4 regions of the Lonsdalea quercina genome follow, and region 3 is predicted to be linked to each of the others. Evidence: predicted binding sites of a transcription regulator. Region 3 holds the regulator's gene; each other region holds the start of a gene.
What was found. Region 3 encodes Fur, which represses iron uptake genes when iron is present. Its sites were predicted from a motif close to ATAATAATGAGAACNACTATCAA; they were not measured.

Region 1 (2,206 bases), on a different contig from region 3:
GAGCCGGATTGCGTCAGCACCCGGCCGAACCGCTGCGGCAGGAAAAGTCCGGCATACAGCGCCGCCAGTCCGCCGTAACTCTGCCCCGCTACCAACGTGCGGTCGGGGTCATGACTGAAAGGGGCATGCCGAGCGGCTAACGGCAACAGCTCATCCTGCACCGCCGACCAGAATGCGGCGTTGCAGGGCAGTTCGTCGCCGCGGGTCGACGGGTCTAGCGCGTCGATCAGCAGCCAGACGGCGGGCGGCAGCTTTTCGCCTCGGGTTTCTTCGTCCAGCGCGGAAAAGAGCGGGAACTGATCCGCCCAGCGCTGACCGTCCAACACGATCGCCAGCGGGCGATGTTCAGGCGCCTCGCTGTTTCCCGTGGTGTAAAGCCAGATGCGCCGGGCGTTGCCCAATGTGACGCTGCGCCACGTGAAGGTGTGCAGCCGACGCGCGTCCGGCGCCGACGCCTGTCCCCGGTCAATGCGCCGCCACGCGGCCTGAGCCGGCGCATTGGGCATGTGAGCGGACGACTCCGGCTGCCCGCCCCAAGTGTGATGGGGCAGAATGGCATTCAGCGGGTCGGCCACCGCGTGAGCCGACAGCGAACACCACCACTCTCGCTGCTGCTGGCGTCGTTCGTTGTCGTCCTGGCTGAACGACGGCGGTAGCTCAGCTTCCGTGACGGGCAGCAGGCAGTAGCTGCCGCGCCAGTCGTTCTCCAGCGTGACGCTCCAGTGCCAAACATCGGTGTCCGCCAGACGCCGTAGGCTCTGCGGCGAACAACTGTGGTGGTCGGTGACGCCGTTGATATCCGCATAGACTCGTTGGATGGGAGACTGCGCCCCCGAACCGTGTGGGTCCCGCCACAAAAATGTCGCGCTGACCTGCCCAGGTGCCGCGCTTTCCACCAGCGGCGTGCCAAGCTGAGCCACACGTCGCCACCAGGCTTCCGTTCCCACCTCTGGCGCGTTTAATAACGCCGCGGTAAAGCCGGGTTGCCGTGGTTCAGACATACCTCCTCCTGTTCCGATAACCCCTAATACTTACTTAAGATTATTTACTTAAAACCATACGTCTGCGGATTACATCACAGAATCAGACATAAAAACGAATAATATTGAGAATCATTTACACTTGCAATAACATGTAAATCGAACTTACGTTAAGCCAGGGATTAATGTGAGCTAAAGCCACTAAAAATAAGGGGTTTATCAACCTTTCACCAACAAGATTGTTAGACGCTTCGGTGATTCGTTGACGCAATGCTTACGAAATCCTTCTTTCTGATGTTTTGCGACAGGTTTTCAAAGGGATAAATCATGTTCACCACCAAAATAAAACCATTAACACAGCTTATTGCTTTTTATACTAATGGCCGCAGAGCGCCTCTGATATTGGCCTCTGCGCTCCTGACCCCTGCCTTGGCGCAGGCGGCGGATACGCCTTCCGCCGCCGACGGCAATGACACAATCGTGGTCACCGCCACTCAGGGAGAGAGCGTCACTGCGCCGCTGCGAGGCATCGTGGCCAAAGCCAGCGCGTCGGGCACCAAGACCGAAACCCCGCTGGTGAAAACGCCGCAGTCGATTTCCGTCGTAACGCGCGACCAGATGGACCAGCAGGCCGTCGGCTCCGTGGCTGACGCGCTGAATTACAGCAGTGGCGTCGTCACCAACTACCGTGGTTCTTCCAACCGCAATGACGAAGTGATTTCCCGCGGGTTCCGGTATGCGCCGAAATTCCTGGATGGCCTGAGCTTCGGCCTGAGCGGTCAGGGTTCCTCGCTGGGGAAATTCGATCCGTGGCTGCTGGAGCGCGTTGAGCTGGTGCACGGCCCGGCATCGGTGCTCTATGGACAGGTTAATCCCGGCGGACTGATCAGCATGACCAGCAAACGCCCGACGGCCGAAGAGATCCGCAAAATTCAGTTCAGCGCGGGCAACCAGCATCTAGGCGAAGCGGCGTTCGACTTCGGCGGCGCGCTGAACGATGACAAGACGGTGCTCTATCGCCTGAACGGCATCGGCAGCACCCAGCACGAATTCGTTAAAGACTCCAAACAGGAACGGGTCGCCATCGCGCCCGCCCTGACCTGGCTGCCGAATCCCGATACCAGCTTTACGCTGCTGACGGCGTACCAAAACGACCCGGAGGCGGGCTTCCGCAACTTTCTGCCCGCCTACGGTACGGCATTTGAGACGGTATCCGGCTATATCCC
Region 2 (2,206 bases), on a different contig from region 3:
GACCAGCAGAGAGCGTCCGGCGATTCGACCGCTGACGATGCCGCCGGGGGCGCGCAGCGAGAGTGTCTTACTCAGCATTTCTGTTTCCTCAGGCTTTACGCTGGCGAACCAGCCAAATCAGAACCGGCGCGCCGATAAAGGCCGTCACGATGGAGACGCGCAGCTCGCCTGCCGCCAGCAAGCGGCCCGCGATATCGGCGCAGAGCAGCAGGATGGGGGCGAACAGAAACGAGTACGCCATGATCCAGCGTTGATCCGGTCCCGTCCACCAGCGGGCGACGTGCGGGATCATTAGGCCGACAAAGCCAATGGGGCCGGCCAGCGCGGTGGCTGACCCGCACAGCAGCATGATGGCCAGCACGGCAATGACGCGGACCAGCATGACGCGGGTGCCCAGCGCCATCGCGATGTCTTCGCCCATGCTGAGCGCGTTTAACGAGCGCGCGGCCAACAGTGCCAATACCGCGCCCAACAGTATGGTTGGTGTGACGATCCCGACGTTGCGCAGCGAACGAATATCCAGCGTTCCGGCTTCCCAGATGCGCATCTGGTCGAACGCTTGCGGGTCGAGCAGCGAGATGGATGAGGAGAGGCCGCTCAGGACTGCGCTGAGCGCGACCCCGGCCAGCGTCAGTCGAATCGGGTTGATGCGTCCCCCGCTGAGCGTGCCGATCAGCCAGACCGCCAGACTGGTGATGAGCACCCCCATCCAGGCGAAGCCCAGCCACGCGGTCATGCTGTTGATACCGAAGCAGGTAATGCCGATAACGATAGCGAAGCTGGCGCCCGCGTTGACGCCGAGGATGCCGGGGTCGGCCAGCGGATTGCGGGTCAGCGCTTGAATCACGGCGCCCGCGCCGCCCAGCGCGAGACCGACAATGATGCCCGCCAGCGTCCGCGGCAGGCGCGCATTAAGAATGATGGTGCTGTCGGCCGTGTCGAGCTGGCCAGTCAAGCTCTGCCAGACCACGACGGGAGAAATTGACTTGGCCCCGATAGTCAGGCTAGCGACGACAGCGAGCGCCAGCAGCAGCAGGAACACCAGAAGACCGGCGCGACGCCGAAAGGCTTGAAAGTAGCGGGTGGGTGGCTGATTGGCGGCGACAGGCGCCTGATGCGAAGGAAGTGACATCGCCAACGAACAGCTCCTTAATGTGTGAAGATGAGTATGATTATCATTAATGTTATCGAGCTGCTATGTTAGCATGCCTCGGTGAGCAAATACATTGACGTAGACCGCGTGTTGACGCCATTCAGCCGCCGCTGAACTGGCTATATCACCTTATTTTCACGGAATATTATGGCTAAATCCTCTATCTTGCTTGACTTCAGTTTGCTAAAAAACAACGCCCACTTTCGTGCGATTTTCGTCGCCAGAATGCTGTCCGTCTTCTCGCTCGGCATGCTGGCGGTGGGCGTCCCCATTCAAATTCAGTCGATGACCGGCTCCACCCTGCAGGTTGGGGTGGCGGTGGCGCTCGACGGCGTAGGGATGTTCATCGGTCTGATGTGCGGGGGCGTGCTGGCGGATCGCTTCGACCGGCGGAAACTTATCCTGTTCGCGCGCGGCACCTGCGGGCTGGGCTTCGTCGCGCTCAGTCTCAATGCCTTTTCGAGTTCGCCGTCTCTCGTCGCGCTGTACGTGCTGGCCGCTTGGGATGGATTCTTCGGCGCATTAGGCATGACGGCGCTGATGGCGGTGATCCCGCTGCTGGTGGGGCGGAAGAATCTCCCTGCTGCCGGCGCGCTGAGTATGGTGACGGTGCGACTGGGCGCGATCCTGTCGCCCGCGCTGGGCGGGGTGATTATCGTGGCGGGCGGCGTCGGCTGGAGCTTCGCCGTGGCGGCTGTCGGCACGCTGGGCACCCTGATCCCGCTGATGCGGCTGCCGTCGCTTCAGCCGGAGGCCAGCGAGCCGGAGCATCCGCTGCGTTCGCTGGCGGGCGGCGTGAAATTCGTCTGTTCGCATCCGGTCGTCGGCTGGGTCGTGGTGCTCGGTCTGCTGGTCAGCATGATCGGCGCGATGCGGGTACTGTTTCCCGCGCTGGCGAACGACGTCTATCACGCCGGACCCTCCGCCATCGGCCTGATGTACTCCGCGGTGCCGCTGGGGGCGATGCTGGGCGCGTTTACCAGCGGCTGGGTTTCCGGCGTACGCCGGCCGGGACTGGTGCTGCTGGTCTGCACGACAGGCGCGTTTCTGTCG
Region 3 (2,206 bases):
TATACTGCGGCTTCTATTCGTGAATTTTGCCGTCGTATTGGCGTGACCAAGCAAGATAACACGGTAGAAATGGCGTCGTTGGAATCTTGCATTCGCGATGATTTGAATGAAAATGCGCCGCGCGCCATGGCTGTACTGGACCCGGTGAAAGTGATTATCGAAAACCTGCCGGAAGGCCATGAAGAGTGGGTCACGATGCCAAACCATCCCAACAAGCCGGAGATGGGAACGCGTCAGGTAGGTTTCAGCCGTGAACTGTACATCGACCGCGCCGACTTCCGTGAAGCCGCCAACAAGCAATACAAGCGTTTGGTGCTGGGAAAAGAAGTCCGTCTCCGCAACGCTTACGTGATTAAAGCCGACCGCGTTGAGAAAGATGAACAGGGCGAGATCGCTACAATTTACTGCAGCTATGATCCGGATACGCTAAGCAAAGATCCCGCCGATGGGCGCAAGGTGAAAGGTGTCATCCATTGGGTTTCCGTGGCTCACGGCATTCCGGCCGAATTCCGTCTGTATGACCGCCTATTCAGCGTGGCGAACCCAGGCGCTGCGGAAGATTTCCTGTCGACCCTCAACCCAGAGTCGCTGAAGATTGCGCACGGTTATGTTGAAGCCAGCATGGCGGATGCGGTGGCGGAGAAGGCGTACCAATTCGAACGTGAAGGGTACTTCTGCGCGGACCGCGTGTACTCCAGCGCTGATCATCTGGTCTTCAACCGAACGACGGGTTTGCGAGACACTTGGGTCGGTTAATTCCACTAGGCCTGAATAAAAAAAAGAAAACCGCCGCGACGGTTTTCTTTTTTTTTGCAAATCCGTTTTTTTAATCAGAACAGGGATTAATTCCCTTCGTGCAGTTTTTCGTCTTCACGGCAGTTGCCGGAGCTGCAGTGGCCGTAAAGGTACAGGCTGTGGTTGGTCAGTTTGATCCCGTGGCGCTCTGAAATCTCACGCTGGCGAGTTTCAATAGATTCATCGCTGAATTCAATGACGCGCCCGCAGTCCAGACAAATCAGGTGATCATGATGCTGTTGCTGAGTCAGTTCAAAAACTGATTTTCCGCCTTCGAAATTGTGGCGGGTAACGATACCGGCGTCATCAAACTGGTTCAGTACGCGATAAACGGTGGCCAGACCAATTTCTTCTCCCATATCAATCAGCTTCTTATACAAATCTTCCGCACTGACGTGATGGCAAGTTGGATCCTGCAGTACTTCCAAGATTTTGAGACGAGGAAGGGTTACTTTCAGGCCGGCCTTCTTTAATGCGGTGTTGTTGTCAGTCATGCGGATTTAGTCCTGTTACTCTACTTTCATCAAGGGAGGCTAACTAGCCTAATATTATCGGTCGGCTCAAACATGTTTATTCGTCTCAATTATAGAACTGCATAGGCGAAATGAAAACCGCAGAACCGTAACCATATCAGGCTTACCCATCGGTAAAGGGGACGGCGCAACGCCGTTTTAAAAGCGAAAAATGGTGAGAAACCAGCTAACCGAAGGGGTTATTGTACCGCGCAACGCGGAAAAGTTAAAAAAATGTATCTATCTTTACGACAGATTTTACCTATTGATACGGCTCCGACACAAATTTGCGCCGGGCCGCAACGGGGATTACGGTTCCAAAAAGCTTACAAATTCAGCTCAGCGCTGATTTGTTTCACCCATGCGCTCACGCGCTCCTCCGTCAGCTCCGGCTGACGATCTTCATCAATTGCCAGGCCAATGAAGTGAGAGTCATCCGCCAGACCTTTGGAGGCTTCGAAGTAGTAGCCTTCGGTTGACCAGTTACCGACGATGGCCGCGCCGCGCGGTTCGATAATGTCGCGTAAGGTGCCCATAGCATCACAGAAATACTCGGCATAATCTTCCTGATCGCCGCAGCCAAAGAGCGCTACGCGCTTGCCGGTGAAATCGATGTCTTCCAGCGTCGGGAAGAAGTCGTCCCAGTCACACTGTGCTTCCCCGTAGTACCAGGTTGGAATGCCCAGCAACAGAATGTCGAAACGCTCAAGATCTTCTTTGCTGCTTTTGGCGATGTCATGGACTTCTGCGACATCGGTGCCCAGCTGCTGTTGGATCGCCTTGGCAATGTTTTCGGTATTGCCAGTATCGCTGCCGAAGAAAATACCTATAAGTGCCATGGATAATATAACCTCTTGATTCCTAATGAAATGGCGCCAGAGCTACCACAGATCGGGTAA
Region 4 (2,206 bases), on a different contig from region 3:
AGTAGCGATGGCTTCAATTTCGGGAACGATGTAGTCAGGTTTTTCCAAAGCGATCAGCTGTTCCAGCGCTTCGCCGTCCAGCATATTTATGACGTGGCTACGGTGTGCGACCTGCATGGCGGGTGCGTCGGTATAGCGATCGACGGCGATGACTTCAATTCCTAAACGTTGGCATTCAATAGCCACTTCTTTTCCCAGTTCGCCCGATCCCAGCAACATGACGCGGGTGGCCCCGGCGCGTAGGGCTGTTCCAATTGTTAACATAAACGTCGTATCCGATGCGGTTAAGAATTCCGGCGCAGTATAAACGAAACCGTTTGCGTACGCATCCGGAGGTCATCTTTAAGACCGTTTGACCGACATTTCATTGCGTCAAGGTGGGTAAGAGAAAGACCGTCATCCTGCGGATGATGACGGTACGATTGGATCATTTACTGTTGGGGTCGTAAGGCAGAGTGGAGAACTGCAAAGAAAGCTGACGATAAAAGCTAACCCTTTCACGGAAATAATCGCGTAAATGCGCAGGCTGCTGCTGTTCGAGTACGTCAGGGATGACCGGCATGTTATAGCGCTCTTTGAAAGCGACACCGGAAGCGGCGAGATCGACGTTTACTTTTTCCATCTCTTCGAATGAGAGGTCGGCCAGATTATGTCCCATGATGTCCTCCTGTGTGTGGCGCGACAAACATAAAACAGCCCGGTTCAAATGGCAAGCGACGCGCTAACCCTCGTTAGATTCATCCCTAATCACAGTAAAATAAGAGCAATGAATGAATTCAAACGCCAATGTTGAACATTGTCTTTAAACGAAATCGATACCATGAAAAGTAATAAAAACCATTCTCATAGATGAATGATAATACTTTGAATTTAGGATAAAAATAATGAGATTATTCGTTAATAGTATGTGTTTAATTTTAATTTTTCCGTGCATAATGCCCTTCAAATAGTCCCTAGCCAGTGGAAAAGGATTCAACATGTTAAAAAAAGAAATGATCCAAAAGCTGAATGAACAGCTGAACCTCGAGTTCTACTCAGCCAACCTGTATTTGCAGATGAGCGCGTGGTGTGGAAATAAAGGTTTCGAAGGCGCATCGGCTTTCCTGAAGTCTCATTCTCAGGAAGAAATGGAGCACATGCAGCGTCTGTTCGACTACCTTGACGATACCGGCAGTATGCCTGTCCTTGGCGCGATTGAAGCTCCCCCGGTAGAGTTCGATTCTCTGACTGATATTTTCAAGCTGACTTTTGAACACGAACAGCTGATTACCGGAAAAATTAACGAGTTGGCGCATGCGGCCATGACGTTGCAAGACTATTCAACGTTCAACTTCCTGCAATGGTATGTGGCTGAGCAGCATGAAGAAGAGAAGCTGTTCAACTCTATTCTGGATAAACTAGCGATGGTAAGTACCTCAGAAGGCGGGTTGTTCTTTATCGACCAAGACCTCAAAAGAATGGCGGCAAGCACTACGCCTTCTGCTTGATAACGATACAGAGGCGGTGTTCATCCGACATCGCCTTTTCTCTGCATATCTCCTGATTCCCCCCTTGCTCGACTTCCCCCCAGTGCGTCGGTATGATTCTACCGAGGTTTATTCTTGACGGCTTGAATCAAGAAACCTTGTAAATACAACGGTCTGTCTTGCTTTGGAAATCAAAATGAAAAAATTAATCTGGCTTCTGATAACGACCTCTTTTTGCTCTTCAGCGCTCGCGGCGACGGGGATCGCCAACATCAGCAAACTGCAATATGGCGACAACTGGGCGTTCACTCGCGAAGAAGTGCAGTTGATCTGCCGACCTGGCAACGCGCTGTATGTCATCAATCCCAGCACACTGATGCAATATCCGCTTAACGATGTTGCCTGGACGCAGGTCAGACAGGGTAAAGTCAACGCTCAGCCACTGGATATCATCCTGCTGGACGATCCCAAACAGCCTGGGCAGAAAAAAAGTTTGCAACCCTTTGTGACCCGCGCTGAACAACTGTGCCAATGACAATAGGGCCGTTATCCCGAGGGTTATCGAGGTGCGGCAGGTATAGTGATTGAGCTAACGATCACAAAATGGGCCGAATGATGGCGCTGAAGTACTAAGTCAGCTCATACATAGCTGGAAAAGGGAAATGCCTCGTCTACGCTTAAAGCGTGGGTTCCTCGGAGCCTGCGTCAATGCCAACTTTTAGCGCACGGCTCTACCCTAG

Region 1: fes (enterochelin esterase) is a predicted target of Fur. The motif match lies at 1,100-1,122, and genes of this name have one in related genera.
Region 2: fepD (Fe(3+)-siderophore ABC transporter permease) is a predicted target of Fur. The motif match lies at 1,163-1,185, and genes of this name have one in related genera.
Region 4: ftnA (non-heme ferritin) is a predicted target of Fur. The motif match lies at 825-847, and genes of this name have one in related genera.

What each region holds. Positions count from the first base shown of each region.
Region 1 is NZ_FNQS01000003.1:267,796-270,001, forward strand. Features, by position in the region: gene fes (enterochelin esterase) at 1-1,001, opposite strand, end outside; gene BLU64_RS06425 (TonB-dependent siderophore receptor) at 1,308-2,206, shown strand, end outside.
Region 2 is NZ_FNQS01000003.1:254,528-256,733, reverse strand. Features, by position in the region: gene fepG (iron-enterobactin ABC transporter permease) at 1-78, opposite strand, end outside; gene fepD (Fe(3+)-siderophore ABC transporter permease) at 89-1,132, opposite strand; gene entS (enterobactin transporter EntS) at 1,301-2,206, shown strand, end outside.
Region 3 is NZ_FNQS01000001.1:281,121-283,326, reverse strand. Features, by position in the region: gene glnS (glutamine--tRNA ligase) at 1-756, shown strand, start outside; gene fur (ferric iron uptake transcriptional regulator) at 843-1,289, opposite strand; gene fldA (flavodoxin FldA) at 1,634-2,146, opposite strand.
Region 4 is NZ_FNQS01000002.1:36,938-39,143, forward strand. Features, by position in the region: gene purT (formate-dependent phosphoribosylglycinamide formyltransferase) at 1-264, opposite strand, end outside; gene BLU64_RS03055 (DNA polymerase III subunit theta) at 428-658, opposite strand; gene ftnA (non-heme ferritin) at 978-1,487, shown strand; gene BLU64_RS03065 (YebY family protein) at 1,663-2,001, shown strand.